Regions from separate parts of the Gluconobacter sp. P5H9_a genome, predicted to be linked through region 3. Evidence: riboswitches for the same ligand, from Rfam matches in the RefSeq annotation. Region 3 holds a riboswitch; each other region holds the start of a gene.
What was found. Region 3 has a riboswitch for cobalamin ahead of KP708_RS12275 (TonB-dependent receptor). Riboswitches for the same ligand answer to the same signal wherever they lie in the genome.

Region 1 (7,771 bases), on a different contig from region 3:
ACCATGGTTGTGGGAGATTTTGTATATGGATACTCACCAGCAAAACTCCCCCCGGCCGTGCTTTCGGGGCTACTCAGAGAAACGCTGTCTGCATATGTCGCGTCTGGAAAACCACGGTTCCGGATGAGCCGCACATAATACGCGTCTCCACCGACGACCAGACGGTTCTTCATTCCGAAAACATGAAAATCAAACTGACCATCCAGCGTGTCACCCACCTGATGCTGGTTCATATAAACATAGAACCGATCCCGGCCGACCCGACCGGGTGCGATGGCGTTTCCGGCTGCGTCCGTCTGCCCGGCTGAACCGATATAGCTGTAGGACTCAGCGTTATTCCAGTTACGCTTGGCGTAAAGGACATAGGTCTTATTGTGGAACGTCATGTTCTCCGTTGGCTGCCACGTCAGATAGAGCGTCGGGGTCACATTGACCGAGCCAGCTTTTGCATCCTTGGCATTGTAATACCGCCAGAGCGATGATCGGCTTACGCCTAATCCCTTGGAAGACGACAGCAGGCCGCCCACACCATCATGGACCTGAGCCAGCGGGACCAAAGGGGTTCCATAATACGTCGACAAGCGATCTGTCAGATAGTCGACGCCAAAGCGGGCTGTGAATTTCTTCGAAGGGTGCCAGAGCAACGTTGTCGTGAAATCGTTGCTGTGTGGATCTGCGCCAGCAACGTATCCATCAGACGAGGTACGACTGAAATCACTTCGAATGGCCAGCGTGTCAGTAATGGGAACCGAACCGCCCACGCCAGCATTCCACGTATTGAAACTGCCATAAGATACCAGAGCATTAGCATGCGGCCCATCAAACGCAGGGTCACGCGTTCGCATATCCACAGTGCCGCCAACAGCGCCCTGCCCGTACAGAACAGACGACGGCCCCTTGAGAACCTGAACGCTCTCAAGATTAAAGCTGTTGAGCGGACGGTTCACCATCGTGGTCGGGCCGTAATAAATTCCGTCCCTCAGGATCAAAACCTGATTTCCGCTGAAGCCACGCATCATCATCTGCGCCGGACTTCCTGGAGATCCACCGGAAGAAACACCCGGTGCACTGTCTGCGGCGTCTTCAGCGTGCACATAACCGCGCTGCTCCATCACGCTGCGCTGAATCATATTGATCGTCGCAGGATTATGTTGAACCGCCAGCCCGAGCCTGCCCCCGATAACAGCACTATCCTTCAGCGGCTGCGCCCGACCGTGCGCCGTAATGTGTTCTTCTTTCGCTTTGGCAGCCGCCTTCCTGACGTCTTCTGTCTGGGCGAACGCAGGCTGAAAAACGGTCAATGCCGCAACGGGCAACACACCGACAAAACTGATTTTCCTCATGGATAACGCAAACTTCACTCAACAATGCGTCACTACGATGAGCAGGATGAACCATCCTGCTGCGTCCGGTGCACCCCGCCCTTTCGCTTCGTCCATGACCATTTTCGATGGCAGGTCTCCTGGCTTGCGGATCATCGGCAGATCGCGAGCCTTCCCAAGGCTAACGCCCCAGTGGCCGGGTTCCCGGAACCCATCGTGATCAGCCTCACCGCTCACAGTTGCGGGGGCAGCCGCAGCATTTCACTGCGTTCCCTTTTCATCCCCTTCCGGGGAACCATCATTGAGCAGGGGCATAACCGAAACTCCCATATAGTCAAACACGTATGTTATAACATATCAATAACTGAAGTTATCAATTTGAACAATGGAGGCCCCTCAATCCTTGGAAGAGAAACCAAAACATGCCTAATCTCATGCTTCCCCACTCTGGACAGAAAGTGTCGCAGGATGAAGCTCTGTCGTTTTGGTCCCTTGGATCAGGAAACACCTGGACTCATTGATGACACTGGCATGCTGCGAAGCCTCAAAGGGATTCTGCCTGATATTACGGCTGCCCACCTGTCTCCAGAGCAGCTAAACGCCTTACGGGCCATTGATCCGAACACTCTCCCTGTCGTTTCAGAAGCACCACGCTACGGTATTCCGTTCTCAGGTGCCGGAAAGTACATCTGCATTGGCCTGAACTATCGGGATCATGCCGAGGAAGCAGGCCTTCCCCTCCCCTCAGAGCCAATCGTATTCATGAAAGCCATCTCTGCCCTGACGGGTCCGAGCGATGGTATCCTGATCCCTAAACAAGCCACCAAAGTGGACTGGGAAGTCGAGCTCGCAGTCATTATTGGCACGAAAGCGGCCTACGTCTCCCCGGAGAAGGCTTTGGAGCATGTGGCGGGATATTGTGTCGCCAATGATGTCTCTGAACGCTCATTTCAGATGCAGACAAGCCAGTGGGACAAAGGCAAGGGCTGCGACACATTCGGACCCTTGGGACCATGGCTTGTGACTGCTGACAAAATTGTCGATCCGCAAGCACTCTCCATGCGGTTAGATGTCAACGGACAACGTCGACAGACGGGACATACCTCCAACATGGTCTTTGACGTCCGCAGCATCATTTCACATGTCAGCCACTACATGACACTAATGCCAGGCGATATCATTGCAACAGGTACACCTGCGGGCGTCGGCGTGGGCATCAAGCCTCACCCAGTCTATCTCGAACCGGGGGATGTCTTGGAAGTGGAAATCGAAGGGCTTGGCATTCAAAGGCAGACGGTGAGGTCAACTCACGCCTGAACGGATAGAAAGACTTTCACACAGCACGATTCTTGAAAAAACATCCGCTTTCGTAATTCTTTTTTTGTAGAAAATACTTGCCCGCTCAAGGTGGCAGGAAAGCTGCGCTGAATGTAACAACTGCGAATTTGAGTGAATTAAAGATTGAAGTTTTTGAGAATGAATATCATTTGTAACTTTAAGAAAGACGGGAACTCGGTTGAAATTCCCGTGAAAATTCATTCCAGCGGAGGCAGTTAGCCCGTTCCATGAGACTTCCAGCGTCGAACGTTCCTCAACGTACAAATTTTGGTCCAATGCTTTTTACGGCGCTCCTCCTCTCAGGCACATGCAATGGTGCCTTCGCTGCTGCAGTTGATGAGGGTTCGCCAGATACACGCAAGAAATCATCTTTAGCGACGAGTAACGCAGAGGAACGTTCCGCTTCGAAACAGTCTCACAATGTGCAGCGCAAACACGTTGCGCAGGAAGATAATACGCCTGGTAGCATTGAACAGCTTCTTGTACAGGGACATCGACGCAATGCGTCCACAGACGGCACCGGAACCTATACGGTTTCCGCGGTCTCCACGACCAAGATGCTTCTCAAACCGATGGATATTCCGCAATCCATCTCTGTTCTCAGCAGTCAACAGATGAAGGACCAGAATCTCAATACGATTGATGCAGCTCTCAAACAGGTCGCTGGTGTCAACGTTAACATGTACGGTGATGGAACAGGTGGCTATACAGCCCGTGGCTTTTCGCTTCAGGCTCAGTATGACGGCGTTCCTTCCATGAGCGGTCTGACGTTCAGTCAGCAATACGATTTGTCCATCTACGATCGGATTGAGGTCCTTCGGGGACCGGATGGAATGCTGCAAGGTTCCAGCACACCAGGCGGGAGTGTCAATTTCGTTCATAAGCGCCCGACAGAGCAGTTCCAGGGGAATGCTTCATTCTCTGCCGGCTCGTGGAACAACTATCACGCCACTTTTGATATTGGCGGCCCCGTCGTGAATTCGAAAATCGTCTCGGCCCGACTGGTCGTCGCAGGAACAGACCGTAATCAGTTCTATAGCAACGCCTATGATCGGCGATGGACGATCTATGGGGTTACGGATGTGCACCTGACGCGTCACGACACACTGACAGTCTCTGTAACGTCTCAAAGCAACGATACCACCCGCTACATGGGCCTTCCCAGAGCCAGCAATGGTGCAGATCTTGATTTACCCACCAGCACCTTCATAGGCGCGAACTGGGGTAAATCCGAAGTGCCCATGACAGAAGTCGAGGCACAACTCGAACATCTTTTTTCTCATGGTTGGCGCGGGCGCTTCAACTACCGTCATCGGATCGCGGCCACGACGCTGCAATACGCTTATCTCAACGCTTATAATGCCGGTGCAAAGAGCGGAAATTTCGTCGCGGCCAACACACGTTATGATGAGACCAATGACGGTCTGGACGCCTACGTCACTGGGCCTCTTCATCTTTTTGGACAGAAACACGTCCTGATGATGGGAGCAAACTATGACCGTTACCTCTATGAAGGCGGCGGCGCCAGTGCAAACTCTCGCACCTATACGGCCCTGGCTGGAATCCCGATCAGTGCCAACAATGCCATCCCGTCCCTTGCCCTCCCTACAATCACCAATCGCTATTGGGAGCCGTCCACACAATGGGGCGTTTATGGTCAGGCGCAGATCAAACCGATCTCAAGCTTTGCTCTCCTGATCGGTGGACGCGTTAGCGGGTACGTCAGCAAGACACGTCGAATCTCGCCCTATGTGGGCAGAACCAACACAGATATCGACCAGCAAGGCATTTTGACGCCCTATATTGGCGCGGTCTGGCACTTGCGACCCAACATCTCAATGTATGCCAGTTACGTCTCCACCTTCTCGCCCCAGTCAGTCTTTGACACAACGGGACGTCTTGCGCCTGTTCGTGGCAATCAGCTTGAAGGTGGCATCAAGGGAGAGTTCTTCCACGGGCACCTCGGCATGACACTGTCTGGCTACAAGATCATCCAGAAAAATGAGGCTATATATAACGGCACAATCGGCGCCATCTGTGGCCCTGGTGGCATAGATGACTGCTATGTCGCCACAGGTAAGACGCGCAGTCAGGGCGCGGAAGCAGAATTGATCGGTCGCCCCCTGGAGGGCTGGGACATTAATGCCAGCTATACCTACAACGATAACAGGATCGTCAATAACGGTAGCGCGACACAGTCTGGCCTGACCTATGCTGGCAACTCACCCAAACATCTATGGAAACTCTGGACACATTACCGTTTCGAACCCTATCGCGGTGCGCAGAAAAACGTCTGGAGTATTGGCGGCGGCCTCAATGCGCAGACCAGTACCTTCGGGACAAACCGCACCGTAACGCAGGGTGGATATATCATCGGATCCATTCAGGCGGGATACCAGTGGAACAAGTATCTTTCCCTCTCCGCGACGCTCAATAATATTGCCAACAAGCGCTATTATCAGCGCTTGGGCAATCTCTACTACTACAACTATTATGGAGAGCCGCGGAACTTCATGTTCACACTCAGGTCGAATTTCTGAGGGATATTTCAGGCGGCTTCATAAGCTCTCTGCAAATGGGCGGGGCTCCATAGGTAAGGATCTACCGCGTTCAGAGCTTGTGGGGCCGTTTTTTCGGTATGTGTATCCGGTCCGGTCGTTCCAGGATCGGTCTGTCTAGACCACAATAATATCATGATAAGTCCGGCAACCACGACAATGATTGTCAAAAAAACCCAGCGTCTCTCCATGATCTTTACTCCCGGCAGCAATCAGCCATATTCGTCGGCCGCCTCTGAGAATCATAAGCCAGAGCATGACCAAGGGTTTCCGCTACACACAAGGAAATAACCTCACTCGCACCAGAACGGGGCATCTTTCGAAAAATTCTTCCATCGTTTGGGGAGTTTCTTAAGGATCTTCTTCCGATCCTGATGTGCAGCCTGGATGATCGCGTCCCCTGCCTCGGATAGATCCGGCCTTTCACTGATCGCCTGGTTCACCAGGGCCTCTGCTGTTGCGGCATCATTGAAACGACCGAACAGTTCCTGCAAATCCTTGCAATGGCTCATGTAGGTTTCGAGGTGGCGGCCCTTATAAAGGGGAAGAACAGTCTCGATACTGTATCGCAGCCCTTTCAATGCCTTGCGGACGTTATGAAGCTGCCGGTCTGATAGTTTCCCGATATGACGCCCCCGATGCTGGACCTTGCGCGCCATTCTATCCAGCAAAACAGGCGCATGATCTTCCAAAAGTGCTCCGGTAAGTTTTGGCCCAAAGACAGTTGCGGGATCTTCCGTACTCTGCGCCAAAGAAAGCAGTGCAGAAGTTATGCGAGGATCAGTCAAATTCTGCCGCATCTGCCCTAAAGCGTTTGATCGTCTTTCTTCTGCAAATTGGCTAAACTCGGCCCGAGCCTTTTCGGTCAGGTGGTTAGGTACAATCTCGGTCAGGAAAACATCCCAATCTCTGACATTCCCGAGAGATCGTCCAATTTTCTGCAACACCCTCGCTTCATTCTCAAACGCGCCTTTTGAAAACAGAGGGCGAAAGGCTTTCAGGATTGTCCGTAGCCGCCGAAGAGCCACTCGCATCTGGTGAACGCCCGCGACGCTTCCCTGCTCGGCTGATGGCTGAAGAGTCAGAAAAGCCGCCAGAAGCCCTCGGACAGACTGGCTCCAGCCCTCCCCAACAGTTACATCACCTGTAAAGACAGGAGCTTTAACCATCGCACCATCGGGATAGAGGCCTGTTGCCAGCCGGACGCCCCTCATAGGAACGGTCTCCCCCGTCAGCCAAATGGGCAGATCATTCAGGGTCTGCGCCATGCCGTAGAGACTGCGCACATCCCCTCTGACCAGCCTCAGATCCAGCGTACAAACAGCTTCCGCCAATTCTCCAGCCTGCACCGATCCGCGAGATAGAGTAATCCTGATGGTGTGATCATCAGACGCCTGCTCCCCCTGTAACTGCCAGAAATCCGATCGGTATATTGGGAGCAATGCACCTGAAAGATCCAGGTTCGCAGCCGGAGTGGCTTCAAGCAGCGTTGTCTCGGGACGTAATCCCTTCCTGGACCAGACCCATCGTTCTGAAGACTTCATATTCGGTAAGCCAGACCATGCTACAGGCTCCAGCCCCTGAACCGAAAAACGGCCTTCCCGCCCTGTGCACAGCGCCCAATCATGGCGAGACAGCAGACCCGATGCCGTGTCATGGAACGTCCAGACCCGATGGCGAGGCCTGACACTTTTCAACGATGGAGCAATAATCGGGTGATGTCGAATGAGAGGCCATGCTTCTGGCAGAAAGCGAAATGTCAAACGTTGCGGCAAAAGGCTTCGGATCATTGTTCTTTCCCCTCCAGCATGACCACTCATGAAGCGTAAGCCCTCATGCCCTAACGTTGCCAGAGGATAAAAGGAGCTTCCAGTGGAACGCTGAGAATGTCTGCTGCTGGAATGATCCGTAGCGTACACTCTGCCGCAGGCGCAGGGAGCTCTGTCTCAAGAGTATAGGCAATCCAACCATCCTGAAGATGTTCTGCCTGTGTCAGGGACTTGATGCGTGGATGACCATTCTGCGGATTGGCGTAGAACTGAACACTGAACAAAGCAGGGTCGAGCATACCGGGATGAATGAATGCATGAGCTTTCTGTTCTCCCCCACTCTCGGGAATGACAACCTCACCGATCCTGAGACTACTCCAACCGGCAGAGAGGGCTTTCTGCTGGTCCCGAACTGTTCCAGCATCCTCCCCGTGTTCGGCCAAGCGACGTCTGTAGCGCTGTGCGCCTGTTAGATAGAACTGCTCCGTATAGTCGCGAACCGTTCGGTTTGCGGAAAACTGAGGCGTCAGGCGCGCCATGCTTTCGCGCATTTTCGCCACCCATGCGCGCGGTATTCCGCTGGGATCGCGTTCATAGAACTCAGGAAGAACATGCTCTTCCAACAGTCTGTAGAGTTCCTGCGCGTCAGAATGGTCATAAGCCGGATCTCCCGCATGTTCCAGACCATCCCCGAGCGCCCAGCCAACTTCTGGCGCATAGGCCTCAGCCCACCATCCATCGAGTTCCGACAGGTTCAGGCCACCATTCACCAAAACTTTCATGC
Region 2 (7,771 bases), on a different contig from region 3:
CCTGCTGACCCTTGCAAAGGGCGCGGGCTGTTCAGTCATCTACACGTCACCATCGGCCCGGTGTCTGTCTGTCGCGCGAAGACTTGAGGCGCAGACCGGGTGGCCGCTGCGTTTGGATGACCGGTTACTGGAGCTGAATTTTGGCCAGTGGGAAGGGCTATCTTGGAATGTTGTGCCAAGGGTAGCTCTCGATAGCTGGGCCGAAGATCCTGAAGGGTTTTCTCCCCCCAAAGGTGAAAGTGGGCGAGCGCTACAGGAGCGTGCGCAGTCTTTCTGGGCAGACCTCGTTCAGGCTGGAGAGGCCGCATTAGTGATTTCGCACGGCGGCCCACTTCGTCTCCTTGATGGGCTTGCCAAAGGAGAGAGGGCCAACCTGCTAGCACCTTCAATGCCGCAGGGCAGCAGCAGGCTCTATTACGTCAGCGTTTGATCCACTGACGTCGGTCCGGGTTTCTTGTTTCCCAGCCCATGCGCTCCAGTTCTGGGGTTTTGGCATGGGCTGCGGGGTATCCGATGCAAAGATACGCGATAAGGTTCCATCCCGGCTCGGCATCGAGAAGGTCTGACACGTGCTCAGGCTCAAGAATGGAGACCCAGCCCAGCCCAACACCAGCCGCCGTTGCGGCCAGCCAAAACGTATGGATAGCCATCACAGCGGACCACGTCGTTGTTTCCGGCATGGTCGCACGTCCGAGACCATGTCCTTGATCCGGGAATGTTTCGCAGAAGACGGCGACATGATGCGGGGCATCATCTAATCCGGCCAGTTTGAGCGTCGCATAGGATGCTGCTTGCTCGCCTTCATATCCCTGTAGGGCTTCCCGGTTACAGGTTTCGAAGCTCTTCCGAACGGCTGCTTTTCGCGCTGGGTTTTCAACGAGCACGAAGCGCCAGGGCTCACTCAAACCAACGGAAGGCGCCAGGGTCGATGCATGCAGGAGATCATCCAGCACCGATGCGGGCAGAGGGTCCCGCTGGAAATGTCGCGTATCCCGACGCCATGTGAAAAGGCGCTCCAGATCTTTTCTGAAATCGTCTGAAAAGGCTGGTGCCGTCATGGTTTATCCGTTGCGTGCAATAGGTTTGTCAGCGCCTGCCGTCAGGACACGGGATGCCAGAGGGCCGAAGAGCAGTCCGATCGTAGCCCACAGAACGATCTGCATCCCCAAGGCTGCCTCGCGGAAACGCCAGAGCACTGTGGCCGGGAAATCTGTTGGAACTTCATTGATATCAGGCATGCCAGCTTGTACGGCGGCCACCAGAATGATGAAGACACCAAGAGAGGCTAGCACACCGTTCCAGTGGCCCAGGCGCCGGATGAGTGGTCGGCTGACCATATAGGATGCCGCTGCCGCGCAAAGCGATAAAGCGATCATACCGAAATAGGCTCCGGTTCGTAGGCCGATGGTGGATGGAAGGCCAACAGCAGGCGGATTGGGAGGATATTTCAGGTCTGGCACCAGCACGAACACAATGAATGCCGCGGCTGCCAGAAGTGTTGATAAGGCCCGCGGCGAAAAGCGGCCTGCGCGACCGTACGCAAAAGCAAAAATGGTCGCGAAAATGCCACCGTAGGCCGCGCCATACATAATGGCAGCGGTGAGAAGCCCGAAAGAGGCCTGAACGCCTCGGCTGATAATTTCCGGTTCAGGCGGATCGCCAGCAGCGAGGTCTTTCGCGCTCTCGAATGCAATCGCAAGATTGACCTGCGGCTCTCCAAAAAAACGTGCAAACACGAACGCAAGCAATGCGGCAGCAATCCCGGCAATCATGCCGCGGCTCAAAAGACGACCTGTCATGAAACTATGCTGCGTTTAGTGGCAGGGGAAGCCGAGAAGATGGCGCCCATCATGAACAAATTCATGAACCGCATGCCCTGAAATCAGAGACGTCGCGCCTTGTTCTGCACCAACAAAATAAAGCAGCAGAAGGCTGAGCACGACCGTAAAGGCAGCCCATGGAAGGAGCGTGCGGATCGGTAGCGCAACCGGTGCGGTGATGCTGGCGGGCAGGTGGGACGGGGAAAGGCTCTGGCTCATAATAGGCTCCGCTGGAAAAGCGCGTTCTGCGGTGGAAAATTGATAAAGGAGGTCTGGCTTCGCAACGTGATTTCACGAGCATTACAGTGGCGCGACCGCACCGGATTTGCGCCGGCTTCTCCCTGCTTCCGCTAGGAGAGAGGATGTAGCGTTTCGTGAGAAAGTGTCAACTTTTCCATGCTGAGGCCAGCACTGTCAGGAGAACGCACTCGGCAAAACTGGCCGTTGCTCCCAGCACGTCTCCTGTATATCCGCCGAGTAGTTTTCGGGCGACGGCGCGAACTCCAAGCATCGTGCACAGTGCGGCAAGAAGAGTTTGGAGGCCCAGTTGTGCGGGAAGGAAAATCACCGTCACGCAAAAGCCGGAAAATAACGCGCCTAGCAGCTGATCCCTTGTCAGGCTGGAGAGCTGCTGTGCCAGCCCATTGTCACGAGCAGGCTTTGTGAGGAACGTCAGAAGAGGGAGTACTGCGCGGGAGAGCGCTCCCGTGACAGCCATTGCCGGCATGACCATTGCAGTAGGCAGCGCTGCTAATGCCTCAACGCGGACGATCAAGCTGATGCCCAGAGCCAGCGCACCATAGCTGCCGATACGACTATCGCGCATGATGGTCAGGCGCTTTTCAGGAGTATGGCCTCCACCACAGCCGTCCGCCATATCCGCCAGTCCGTCTTCGTGCAGGCCTCCGGTTAAGAGAACTTGTAGGCCGACGCTCCAGGCCGACGCTACCAGAGGGGGAACACTCAAGGCGCTCAGCAGCAAGAACATTGATGCGCTGAGAATACCGACAAGCGCCCCGACCAGGGGCCAGCACCAGACAGACCGCGCCAGAGACCAGCCTTCTCCGCTAACGCGCAGCCATCCCAAGGGAAGGCGGGTCAGCAGGCCCGCACCACAGGCGATGTCTTCTCGAATGGTGCGCCAAAGCCTCATTGAATGGAGACTTCTGATTGGGAAACGGCAGCCTCTGCGAACGTCGCCATACCGTTGTGGCAGGCCAATGCCGCTCTGAGGATGGGAATGGCAACGGCAGACCCAGATCCCTCTCCAAGGCGCAAGCCCAGGTCCAGTATTGGTTTCAGCCTGAGGGCATCTGCCAGCTTGCGGTGACCAGCCTCAGCGGAACAATGCGAGAGCTGTGTGTGGTCGAGTGCTGAGGCGGTCAGTTTGATCAATGGCAGCACGGCTGCGGTACAGACGAAGCCGTCAAGCAGAACCGGGATACGATGGTGTCTGGCGGCCAGAACACTTCCGAGTATGGCGGCTAGTTCGTAACCACCCAGACAACGTGCGGCATCCAAGGGGTCGTTAAGTGACGCCGCGTGTGCACACAGAGCCTCATCAATAACAGAAGCCTTGAGGTTAACGCCCGCCTGATCGAGACCTGTTCCGCGTCCTGCCCAGTCCGCGCCTGTGCCCCCCAGAAGTGCTGCGCAAAGTGCGGCGGAGGGGGTTGTGTTGCCAATACCCATTTCGCCTGGGCAAAACAGATCCAGCGCGGGGGATACGGCGGTGTATCCGACCGAGACCGCATCAAGGAATTCCTCGTTGCTCATAGCTGGGAACTCTGTGAAATCTGCTGTGGCCTTTAGATTTCGGACGGGCACAACAGCAAGGTCCGCACCTGCATTCCGGGCAAGCTGATTGATTGCTGCGCCGCCACGCTGGAAATTCGACCCCATCTGGGCCGTAACATCCGAAGGCCACGGAGATACCCCCCGACGGACCACACCATGATTGCCTGCAAAAATCGTTATCTGAACGTGTTCTAACGTTGGTTTCTGATGGCCTTGCCATTCACCGAGCCAAATGGACAGCTCTTCCAACCGCCCGAGGCTGCCGGGAGGTTTGGTCAGAGTTGTGTCTCGCTCCGCTATCAAGGCGGCGACTTTCGGGTCGGGCTCTGGAAGTGTCAGGCAGGCAGTGCGAAGTTCTGCCATGCTGGCGAAAGGAGGCTGACAGGGCGAGGGCATGATGTGCGGTGGCATGAGAGGTCTTTTGTGCTGTTATCAGGGACCATGCAAGAAGAAGGCGCAGGAGACATTGTGGCACAGACCATCATGCAAACAGGACTACCGGATGTGTCACTGGTCCTCGGGGGCGCCAGGTCAGGAAAAAGCCGGATCGCTGAGGCCCTTATCACTGACCTTCCGGCGCCTTGGATCTACCTCGCGACCGGTCAGGCTTTTGATGAGGAAATGCAGGCCAGGATAGATTTGCACCGTACCACCCGTGGGAACAAAGGCTGGCGTACAGTTGAAGAGCCATTTGATATCGCAGGTGTTTTACAGGCCGAGCAGCGCGCGCCGGTCCTGGTTGATTGCCTGACTTTATGGCTGACAAATCTCATTCTGGAAGATCGTAATATTCACACGGCGACGAAAGATCTTCTCGAGGCGTTGCAAACACGGAAAGGCCGGACCGTTCTTGTGGGCAACGAGGTAGGGCTCGGAATTGTCCCGGACAATGCCCTGGCGCGGCGTTTCCGCGATGAAGCGGGTCTTCTTCATCAGAAGATCGCCGCAGTCGCCGGAGAAGTGCTGTTCGTGGCGGCGGGTTTGTCTTTGAAAATGAAATGAGCCCATTTCCCGGACTTTGACACGCTTTCATCCCAGAGATAGGAGAGGGTTTGATGGTTCCTCTGAGAAGAGGATGAAAAGGGAAGCTGGTGCGGCCTTAGAAATAGGTCAAACCCGGCACTGCCCCCGCAACTGTGGACGGTTTTCTGTCCTGCCAGTCTTTCTTTCAGGAAAGGCAGCCACTGGATTTCGATCTGGGAAGGCCCGGTGGGAGAGGAGGTGCTAATGGCGCCTCAGCCGTGAGTCAGGAGACCTGCCATCTGAGCCAAGTGTCATGATCCGGCGGGGTGCCCGGACCGTGAGGGCGCGCCATCATGTGCGTGTCACTTTCGCGACTGCGAAGGCCTTTCATCGCGCCTTTTGTTATGCCGTTGTGGCTGCAAGAGAGACGAATCTATGGCAGATACCCTGCCTTATGCTGAAGCGGGCCAGTCATCCGTTTCGCCAGTTTTCCACGTCTGTGTGACGTGTCGTCGCGGTCTACCGGTTGGGAATGACCCTGTTCAGGGGCGGCAGCTCTACGATGCCTTGCTTGACCAGGCTGCTGAAGGCGATTTCAGCGTCCAGCCCGTTGAATGTATGGCAGCCTGTAGCCGAGGCTGTATTGCCACGCTTTCCATGCCGGAAAAATGGACTTTTGTTCTAGGTGAACTTGGTCCGGAAAAGCTGTCTGACCTGCTGGCTTACCTTCAGCTTTACCGAGCATCGAAAACCGGAACAGTGATGCCGTCAAAGCGACCTGCATCGCTTTCTGATATGGTTATCGCCCGACTTCCATCTTCATTGTCTGCTTCACAGGAACTTTCATGATGTCCCAGACTGTTTCAGGCTCAGGTCGCAAGATTCCGGTTACGATCATCACGGGTTTTCTGGGTGCAGGGAAAACAACCCTTCTGCGAAATCTTCTCGCACAGGCTGATGGGCGCCGTATTGCAATCGTCGTGAACGAGTTCGGTTCACTTGGGATTGACGGTGAAATTCTACGGTCCTGCGGGATCGAAGGATGTGCTGACGAGGATATCGTCGAGCTCACCAACGGATGCCTCTGCTGCACGGTTGCAGACGACTTCATTCCGACCATGGAGGCTCTGATCGATCGTCCTGATCCGCCAGAGCACATCGTGATCGAGACATCTGGCCTTGCGCTGCCCAAGCCTCTTCTCAAGGCATTCAGCTGGCCCGGGATTCGTACCCGCATGACCGTTGATGGTGTGATTACGCTGGTGGATGCACCCGCTGTTGCCGCGGGTCGCTTTGCGGACGATCCGGAAGCTGTTGCTGCACAGCAGGCTGCCGACCCTTCTCTGGATCATGATAATCCGTTGGCTGAAGTCTATGAAGATCAGTTGAATGCGGCGGATCTGATTGTTCTGAACAAGACTGATCTTTTGGACGAAGTCGGGATTGATGCGGTTGAAAAGGGCATTACAGAGGCTGTGCCGCGGAAAGTTATTACGCTGCGCGCAGTAGAGGGACGCCTGGACCCCGCTGTTCTGCTGGGGATTGGTGCCGGTGCCGAAGACGATCTTCAAGCGCGCCCGTCCAATCATGATGGCGCAGATGATCACGAGCATGATGACTTCGAGAGTTTCGTCGTGGTCCTTCCGGAGCAGAAAAGTGCTGAAGCGTTACTCAAACGCCTGAGCGAGGTTGCGGGGCAATTCGATATCCTTCGTATGAAAGGCTTTGCAGCCGTGCAGGGTAAGAAAATGCGATTGGCCGTGCAGGGGGTCGGGACCCGTTTCCGTCATGAATTTGATGTGCCTCTCGCAGATGCAGGCCGGGACGGGCGCCTCGTCGTAATTGGCCAGACAGGCCTAGACCGCGCAGCCATCGAAGCCGCACTGCTGGCGGACTGACCTGATGCATCTGCTTGTCCGGGAACGACACGGAATAGACGATCAGGACGTGGCCGAGGATCTCGGTCATGCGCCTGCTGACGTCGTGTTTCTGTCCTTTTCGGATAGCGATCTTCTGGCGCTTGAGAGGGCCTATTCCCGTCTGAATGAGCAGACCCCGACCGGTGCAGGTTTTTCGTTACGGCTGGTCAGTCTTGCTCGCCTCAGACACCCCATGTCGGTCGATTTATACGTTGAGCAGACCATAGCATCTTCTCGCTGCGTCATCGCACGGCTTCTGGGTGGCGTGGATTACTGGCGCTATGGGGCGGAAGAAATCCGGAATTTTTGTAGCAGGAACAGCATTCCACTGGCTCTGTTGCCCGGAGATGCCCGCCAGGATGCACGGCTTAAAGAGTGGTCAAGCGTCGAAGCAGAAAACCATTCCAGACTCACGGGGTTTTTGAGGGAAGGTGGTCCTGAGAATGCGCGTCGTGCCCTTTTGCTCATGGCTCATCTTGCCGGACATGGAGATGACGTTTCAGGACAACCCGCAGCGCTTCCCCCAGCTGGAATTTATCGCCAGACGACTGCGGATTTTCCTTTAAGAAGCACAATCGTTTTCTACCGCGCTCACCTTCTGGCTGCCGATACAGCAGCGATTGACGGTCTTGCCGATGAACTGGAAAAGTCCGGGGTCGCGACAGATGTTCTATATGTCGCATCGCTGAAGAACCCGGATGTTGCCGAGTGGATTCAAAGCCACCTGATTGAAACCCAGCCAGACATTATTCTGAACGCGACTTTCTTTGCTGCGCGAGGGAAAGAGGGGGCATCTCCTCTTGATATTGCTGCTGTTCCGGTTCTTCAAATTTTGCAGCCTAGTGTGACAGCCTCGGCATGGGCTGAGAGCGGACGCGGCCTGTCGCAGTCCGACCTCGCCATGCAGGTCGTTTTACCAGAACTTGATGGGCGGATTTCTTCGTCTCCGATCTCCTTCAAATCCGAAACAGTTCCGGGGGATGCGGCAAGGCATATGCCCTTTCAACAGGGTATTGCCGCTGCCGCAGAGCAGGCTCTCGCATGGGCAAGGCTTAAAAAAACGCTCCCGCGCGAGAAGCGTCTTGCGATCGTCCTTTCTGATTATCCCGGTGCGGATGGACAGACTGCACACGCCGTCGGGTTAGATACTTTTGCCAGCCTTGAATCCATCTTGAAGGCCTTGAAACAGGCAGGGTATGACTGTGGAGCTGCGAAAAGTCCCGCCAGTATGGCGTTGGTGGAGGCTTTGTGTGAAGACCTGCCGCAGCCCTG
Region 3 (7,771 bases):
GAAAATTCTCGAGGAGGAGCCCGCCCGCAAAGCTGTCCATGAAAAACAGGCCCGTAATGCTGGAGAGTTCTTTTCACTCTTGATCGGGATTGCTGTCGCCATGGCCAGCATCTGGCTGGAGTTTTGTGAATGACGCGCCAGTCAGGGCGTTTGCGCGTGCCAGAGGCCAGTTTCAAATGGTGGCACGGCCTCCTCCTTGGCCTGCTTCTGGCCTATGTGCCGGGCAGTCTGCTTGTGGGTGGTGTCCTGCTGCTGCCTCTGATCGTGCTTCGATTAATCGATCCGGATGCTGATCGGCAGCGGATCATGATCGTTCTGTTTTATTTGGGGGCTGTCATGGTTCATCCCCTGAGGGAAGCATGGTTGTCGCATGGGGATTGGGATGCCTGTACCCAGCAAATTATGCAGCCAATGCTTCTTGTCATGGACTGGATGGCCGTTGGTGTGGCGTGGCTTGTCGCGGAAGCGTCTGCCATTGGTGCCAGGCTTTGGTATGCGGATTACGTTCGCAGGGAGCGCAGGAGCATCGAAAAGAAGATCGACGCCCTGCGAGAGGAATGGCTGACTTCAGACAGTGAGAGGCAGGCCTGAAGAGGCCTGTTTCTTCAATTTTCCGGAGTTTCTTCTTCTGAGGGGCTCTCGACAAGCCGGGAGGCAAGATCTCCCGTAGCGCCACCCACAAGACCGCGCGCATAATCCTGAGCTGAGAACGGGCGCAGGTCCTCGGCCTGTTCGCCGACACCGACCATGTGCACGGGCAGTTTGAACTGTTCTGCAAGTGCGACCACAATTCCACCGCGGGCAGAACCGTCCAGTTTGGTCACGATCAGGCCTGTGACGTTCACCAGCTCACGGAACACCCGTACCTGCTCAATGGCGTTCTGACCGGTCGTTGCATCCAGCACCAGCAATACGGAATGCGGGGCGGTTGGGTCGAATTTCTGCATGACGCGGATGATCTTGGCCAGCTCTTCCATGAGCGCGCCCTTATTATGCAGGCGGCCGGCGGTATCGATGAAGAGGAGGTCTTTGCCCTCTTCGGTCGCGCGTTTGATACCGTCATAGGCGAGGCCAGCAGCATCAGCTCCGTGTTTTCCCGCGATAACGGGCACATCTGAGCGTTGCCCCCACACCTGAAGCTGTTCGACCGCCGCAGCACGGAAGGTATCTCCCGCCACGAGCATGACGGATTTGCCTTCCTCGCTGTAATGGCGGGCCATTTTGCCGATGGTCGTGGTTTTGCCAACACCGTTGACGCCGACCACGAGGACGACATGGGGCTTCTTCTTCGGATCAGGCTCAAACGGGATCGCAACCGGCTCCAGAACCCGCGCAATTTCTTCGGCGAGGGCATCGCGGATTTCGTCACTGGTGACGTCCTTGCCAAAGCGGGAGCTGCGAAAGCTCTCGATAACGCGCTCTGCCACGACAGGACCCAGGTCTGCCGCGATCAGTTCGTCTTCGAGTTCTTCGAGAGCAGCATCGTCCAGCTTGCGATGCGTGAACACAGCTCCGAGCCGTGAGCTCGAGCGTGAAAGACCCTGTTTGAGTCGTGAGAAAAATCCAGCCATGCACGGGAGTTCGGACAGGTCAGGCCTAACGTCAAGTCTGTAGCGTCGATTTCCTGAGGGCAAACGTGCCTTTGGAGGAGTGTTTCAGACATTGACAGTACGGAAGCGTTTCAGTTTTTGTGTTTCGGTATGGTTCTTCACCCTCGGTTTTGTGGCGTGAAGCTAAGAGGGAAGTCCGGTGTAAGGCCGGCGCTGCCCCCGCAACTGTAAATGGCGAGCCGTCACCCAACTGATGTCACTGGAGTGCCTATGCCTCTGGGAAGACAGGGTGGCTGCGAAGACCCGTGAGCCAGGAGACCTGCCATGCAATTTCAACCACCGGCGGGGTGCCCGGGGCGGCTGTTTGTGGGGTTCCGGAGTCCTCTGTGACAGCCGGATTGCGAACGTGTCTGCCCTGTTCCTGTCATACCGAGCAGGGCTCATATGACTGTACTGTTACCGGAAGAGCGCTTCAGGCGAAGTGCTGTTCCTTTTCAAAAGCGTCGTTGCAATTGGCGACGATCGACTATTTCTGTGTCCGTTGTGATGAGCAGCTTGCTCATGGGGCCTACACTGGCAGTTGCTGCGGAAGGGGCGTCTGATACGGATAAAGTCGAAGCATCCGGACATCTGGAAAAGAAAACCACTTCTGCGGCGCAAAACCATCCGGTGGAGCGGATCAGTGTCATGGCCTCCCGCCGTAATCTTCTGGGACGAGCGGACACGGCGAGTGAAGGATCTTTGACCGCACGTGAAATCCAGCAGCGGCCTGCGTATCGCGTGGGGCAAATTCTGGAGGCTGTTCCCGGACTGGTGGTGACGTCTCATTCCGGGGAGGGAAAGGCCAATCAATTCCTGCTGCGGGGCTTTAATCTGGATCATGGCACGGACTTGGCAACATTTGTTGATGACATGCCGGTCAATGGCGTCAGTAACGCGCATGGTCAGGGCTACACGGATCTGAATTTCCTGATACCCGAAACACTCTCAGGCATTGATTATACCAAAGGGCCATTTCACGCAGATATCGGGGATTTTGGTGTGGCCGGTTCCGATCACATGAAGCTGGCAGATCACATCGCCCGTCAAATTAGCCTGAGTGCCGGAACGCTAGGGGATTATCGGGCTTACATTGGCGGTACGGCACGATTTGCTAATGGCGATCGTTGGGTTAATGCCTTCAATATTTCTCATTCAGACGGCCCTTGGAAATATCCGGACAATGCCCGGAGCATCCGTGCATTGACGCATTACACCCACGGAACCGCCACCAAAGGCTTTGACCTGACGGGGATGTTTTATCGTGGTCAGTGGAGGGCCACAAACGATCAACCGGTGGCGGCCTACAAGGAAGGGCTTATCAGCCGCTATGGCTCTCTGGACCCGACCGATGGCGGCTTTTCGGAGCGCTACAGTTTGTCAGCGCACTATCATCTTGCTGGCGATGACTGGAAATGGGTTACGAGTGCTTTTGCCATTCATGACCGGCTGACGCTCTGGAACAACTTCACGCATTACCTGGATGACCCAGTAAACGGAGATCAGCAGCAGCAGGACGAGACACGAACTACGCTTGGCGGAAGCAGTGTCTATTTCCGACAGGACCATGTGGGCCGTATCCGGACTGACACTCAGGTTGGCGTTCAGGGACGTTACGACTTTCTGTATGTGGATCGTCGCCATACCCACCAGCGTGTCACGCTGCCGGAGTGCCCATCCAGTCTGGAGAGCACGGTGCCTGACCTGTGTAACGGGGATAACATCGATCTTGGAGCTGTCGGTCTTTTTGTCCAGAACACGACGCACTGGTTACCCTGGCTTCGAATGGTTGTTGGTTTACGTGAAGACTATCAGGGTGGTACAGACGAAAATCTTGTCGACGGTAGCCTGACCAGAAAGCATCAGTGGCTGTTTCAGCCCAAGGGAAGTCTGGTATTTGGCCCCTGGAAGAAAACCGAACTCTATCTGAGTGGCGGAAGAGGCTTCCACTCCAACGATTTCCGCTCAGTGTCTGGTTCTTATGCGTCAGACGAATTTGCCAAAGGGTCGGTTAAAGTTCCTCTTATGACGTCGGCTGTCAGCGGTGAAATCGGTGTACGGACTACGCCTCTCCGTCATCTGAATGTGCAGGCGGCTGCCTTCATCATCGATTTTGCGTCGGAGCTGAGTTACGACGGCGACGCTGGTGTCACCTCTCCTGGCCCTGCCAGTCGTCGGGAGGGAATTGAGTTTTCCGCACAGTATAATCCGGTTACCTGGCTTGAACTGAATACGGATCTGTCCTTTGCGAAAGCACGTTATCAGGCGTCAGATCTGGCCAGCTATGGAATTGATGGTCGGTACGTGACGAATGCCCCAAATTTCGTCTGGTCATTCGGCATCCTTGCAGATCGAGGCCCCTGGTATGGCGGTTTGCAGGTACGCTGGCTTGGGGGATATCCGCTGGTGGAGGATAACAGCCTGCGTTCCAAGGGATATCAGGAACTCAATCTGAATATTGGCTATCGCTTCACCAAAAATCTGAAACTCGAAGCAAACGTCTTTAACGTCTTCAATACGCATGCCTATGCGGCACAATATGCGTATGACTATCGTCTTACACCGACCTCTGCTGTGCAGAGCGGTGCAACAGGTCATCCGCTGGAGCCGGTTTCTGCCCGCTTCGCCCTGACCGCAGGTTTTTAGGGAGGGCTGCGTCCTAGAAGATGCCCTTCTGACACACCGTAGATCGAAAGCGGGACGATGCTTCCTCTGGTTGGGGAGGAAGCATCGTCTGCAAAGCGCACAGGCGCAAATTCGGGAGAATGACCGCGGTCCGGTGTTTCGATCAGGACGTCCACCGCCTGGCCAATGAACCTTTCAAGAAACGTATCGCGGTTCGCCTCACCGACAGCCCTGAGCTGGCCTGCTCTGGCCTGACGTTCTCCGTTGGGCACAGCGGGCATTCGGGCGGCGGGTGTGCCGGGGCGTTCGCTGTAGGGAAAGACATGCAAAAACGGGATAGCCTGCTCTTCGATGAAGGAGAGGGTTTCGTTGAAAAGCGTGTCTGTTTCTGTCGGAAAGCCCGCGATGAGATCTGCACCAACACCAATATCCGGGCGGAGAGCGCGAGCATGCTGGAGCATGGACGCGACCTGCGTGGTGGTGTGTCGGCGTTTCATGCGCTTGAGAATGAGATCAGAACCAGCCTGAAGAGATAGATGCAGATGTGGCATCAGGCGGGGCTCGTTTTCCAGAAGCCACCAGAGATCCCTATCTCCCGTTTCCGGATCAAGAATGACAGGGTCGATGGACGACAGGCGCAGGCGTTCGATGGCGGGAACGTCCTGCAGGAGCGTCCGGCACATCCGGCCCAGACCTTCGCCATCTGTGCCTTGCCACGAAGCAATATCAACACCCGTGAGAACGATTTCACGATGTCCGGCCTCAGTCAGGGCGCGGGCTCTCGAAATAGCTTCTGTTGTTGGGGTAGAGCGGGAGTCTCCCCGGCCATAGGGGATAATGCAGAATGTGCACCGATGATCGCATCCCTGCTGGACCTGAAGCAGAGCACGGGCATGCCGTGACGGTGGAAGGCCGGGCTTGCTGTCTCCCCATGTGGTGGGCTTGAGCTTGTCAGCGTTGGGCACAACCCGTACCACGCCGGGCAGCTCCATCCAGCGTTTGGCGTCAATTTCCGACGCGCAGCCTGTCACGACTATTTTTGCATCCGGGCGCTCGCGGTGGGCACGGCGGATGGCCTGCCTCGCCTGTCGCTCTGCTGTGGTCGTGACGGCGCATGTATTGACGATGATGGTGTCATCCTGCCCACGGGCGTGATGCGCCATGCCGTCGCTCTCATGTGCGTTGAGACGGCAGCCGAATGTCAGGATAGAAGGGGCAGTCACGGAAGCTTGCCATGGAAAACGGTTGTGGCCGGCCCGGTCATCAGGACGTCTCCGTTTTCCTGCCAGGTGATTTGCAGGTCTCCACCGTCCATGGTCACGAGGCAGGTCCGGTCTGCCAGGCCCCGGCGTACGGCGTTCACCACGGCAGCGCAGGCTCCTGAGCCGCAAGCCAGCGTCAAACCCGCACCGCGTTCCCAGACGCGCAGGCGCATGTGGCCGGGCGTGATGAGATCTGCAAATCCGATATTGGCGCGCTGCGGGAAAAGCGGAGACTTCTCGAGAGAGGGGCCAAGGTCTTCTGCGCGCGATACGTCGCCGAAAACGGTTGCATGAGGATTTCCCATGGAACAGGCGGCTGCATCATGCAGGGGCAGGTGAAGTGTGTCGCAATCCTTGGACAGCGGCACGTCCTGCCAGCCAGTTCGGGGAGCGCCCATATTCACCGTGATGCGATCGCCATCCTGTGACGTGAGGAGAAGTCCGGCCCGGGTCTGGAGAACGGGATTGTTACCAACGAGGCTGGCCACACACCGCGATGCATTCCCGCAGGCGCCGGATTCCGACCCATCAGCATTGAAGAAACGGACCAGAACATCTGCTCCTTCCGCAGTTGGGGCAGAGAGCAGCACCAGCTGATCGCAGCCTATGCCGAAGCGCCTGTCGCACAGGTGCCGGATGGTGGCTTCGTCAAGGGCGGGGTCGGTTTCGCGGCCATCAATGACGATGAAATCATTGCCCAGGCCGTGCATCTTGGTGAAAGAAAGGGTCATGATGGTGCCTCCCATAGAGCATCCTGCGGGTTGACGCACGAGGAACATACCCTCATTTCGACAGGTCAGTCAGGAGGAGATGGATATGAGCGGCACGGAACAGGTTGAAGGTTTTCACGCAGCGGCGTTTACGCGCGTCAATAATGAACCGGATACGATCTTCTATGCGCAGCGTCTTCCGGATTCGCTGATGGACATGGGCGCGCGCACGGCGGTTGCGGCACTTTACCAGACCTCTCTTCCCGTTGGGGGCACGGTTCTGGATCTGATGGCGGGGTCACTCAGCCATTATCCAGAAGAGGCACGGTTTCAGGATGCCATTGGACTGGGAGCGTCCAAGGCTGCGCTGGACACCAATCCTGTGCTGACGACACGGATCGTACAGGATCTGAACGCAGACCCCATCCTGCCGTTCGAAGACGACACAATCGACGCCATAACGCTGTGTGACGGGGTGGCATACCTGACGCAGCCGCTGAAAGTCCTGACGGAAGCCCTTCGTGTTCTGAAGGAAGGGGCTCCTCTGATTGTCACATTCTCAGATCAGTTTCATCAGCAGAAAGCTGTTGCAATGTGGCAGGCTCTGGAGCCAGAAGACCGAGCACGCCTTGTTAGTGTTCTTCTTTCGAAGGCTGGTTTCGGGGAACTCGACACAGGTGAAGTCGTTCCTCCGGAAGATCTGACGGCATGGCGTGACACGGTTCGGGCGGTTGTCGGGCGGAAGCCCAGAGGCTGATTTTGCCTGATTCGCAGGTTCGGATGCGTTACTTCTGGCATTTATGCTCGGAAGTCTTTATGCAGCGGCATCCCAGCCGCCGCTTTTTGCCGTCGGCGTGACGTTTGCCGAGTGTTCATTAAATATGCCTTTCCCCGATACTCATCCTGCCCTTCTGCGCGCCCTGACGGCGCGTGGCTACGAACAGCCCACTCCCGTTCAGGAAGCAGTTCTGCAGCCAGGGCTGGAGGATCGTGATCTTCTGGTTTCCGCCCAGACGGGTTCAGGCAAGACCGTAGCTTTTGGTCTGGCTATTGCGCCGACGCTGCTTGGTGAGGCTGATCGCCTCCCGCCGTCGCCACAGCCGCTGGCTCTGGTTATTGCCCCGACGCGTGAACTGGCCCTTCAGGTCCAGTCCGAACTTGAGTGGCTCTATGCCGAGACCGGCGCTCGTATCGCGAGCTGCATTGGTGGCACGGATGCCCGCCGTGAAGCCCGCGACCTCAGCCGTGGCGCCCACATCGTTGTGGGAACGCCAGGCCGCCTTTGTGATCATCAGTCCCGTGGTTCCCTTGATCTGTCCGGTCTGCGCTGCGTCATTCTCGACGAAGCCGACGAAATGCTGGACATGGGTTTCCGTGACGAGCTGGAACAGCTTCTGGATGCGTCTCCGGCCGAGCGCCGCACGCTTCTGTTCTCCGCCACGATTGCCCGCGAAATTGCGTCTCTGGCCAAGCGTTTCCAGAAAGATGCCAAGCGCATTGATACGGTAACGGGTGCGAAGCAGCATTCCGATATCACTTATCGCTGCGTCGTAACGGCTCCGCAGGAAATCGAGCGTTCCCTCGT

Region 1: another riboswitch for cobalamin. It lies ahead of KP708_RS02570 (TonB-dependent siderophore receptor); the one in region 3 lies ahead of KP708_RS12275 (TonB-dependent receptor).
Region 2: another riboswitch for cobalamin. It lies ahead of KP708_RS02455 (DUF1636 domain-containing protein); the one in region 3 lies ahead of KP708_RS12275 (TonB-dependent receptor).

The regions. Positions count from the first base shown of each region.
Region 1 is NZ_JACRVW010000002.1:118,408-126,178, reverse strand. Features, by position in the region: gene KP708_RS02570 (TonB-dependent siderophore receptor) at 1-1,343, opposite strand, end outside; cobalamin riboswitch at 1,435-1,637, opposite strand; gene KP708_RS02565 (fumarylacetoacetate hydrolase family protein) at 1,791-2,639, shown strand; gene KP708_RS02560 (TonB-dependent siderophore receptor) at 3,083-5,200, shown strand; gene KP708_RS02555 (CHAD domain-containing protein) at 5,512-7,008, opposite strand; gene glgP (alpha-glucan family phosphorylase) at 7,059-7,771, opposite strand, start outside.
Region 2 is NZ_JACRVW010000002.1:91,453-99,223, forward strand. Features, by position in the region: gene KP708_RS02420 (histidine phosphatase family protein) at 1-430, shown strand, start outside; gene bluB (5,6-dimethylbenzimidazole synthase) at 420-1,058, opposite strand; gene KP708_RS02430 (CbtA family protein) at 1,062-1,799, opposite strand; gene KP708_RS02435 (CbtB domain-containing protein) at 1,815-2,039, opposite strand; gene cobS (adenosylcobinamide-GDP ribazoletransferase) at 2,206-2,973, opposite strand; gene cobT (nicotinate-nucleotide--dimethylbenzimidazole phosphoribosyltransferase) at 2,970-4,013, opposite strand; gene cobU (bifunctional adenosylcobinamide kinase/adenosylcobinamide-phosphate guanylyltransferase) at 4,059-4,619, shown strand; cobalamin riboswitch at 4,657-4,895, shown strand; gene KP708_RS02455 (DUF1636 domain-containing protein) at 5,016-5,429, shown strand; gene cobW (cobalamin biosynthesis protein CobW) at 5,426-6,478, shown strand; gene cobN (cobaltochelatase subunit CobN) at 6,483-7,771, shown strand, end outside.
Region 3 is NZ_JACRVW010000014.1:50,407-58,177, forward strand. Features, by position in the region: gene KP708_RS12260 (protein kinase domain-containing protein) at 1-133, shown strand, start outside; gene KP708_RS12265 (hypothetical protein) at 130-591, shown strand; gene ftsY (signal recognition particle-docking protein FtsY) at 606-1,571, opposite strand; cobalamin riboswitch at 1,685-1,892, shown strand; gene KP708_RS12275 (TonB-dependent receptor) at 2,112-4,235, shown strand; gene KP708_RS12280 (MiaB/RimO family radical SAM methylthiotransferase) at 4,232-5,437, opposite strand; gene dapF (diaminopimelate epimerase) at 5,434-6,207, opposite strand; gene KP708_RS12290 (class I SAM-dependent methyltransferase) at 6,293-6,943, shown strand; gene KP708_RS12295 (DEAD/DEAH box helicase) at 7,068-7,771, shown strand, end outside.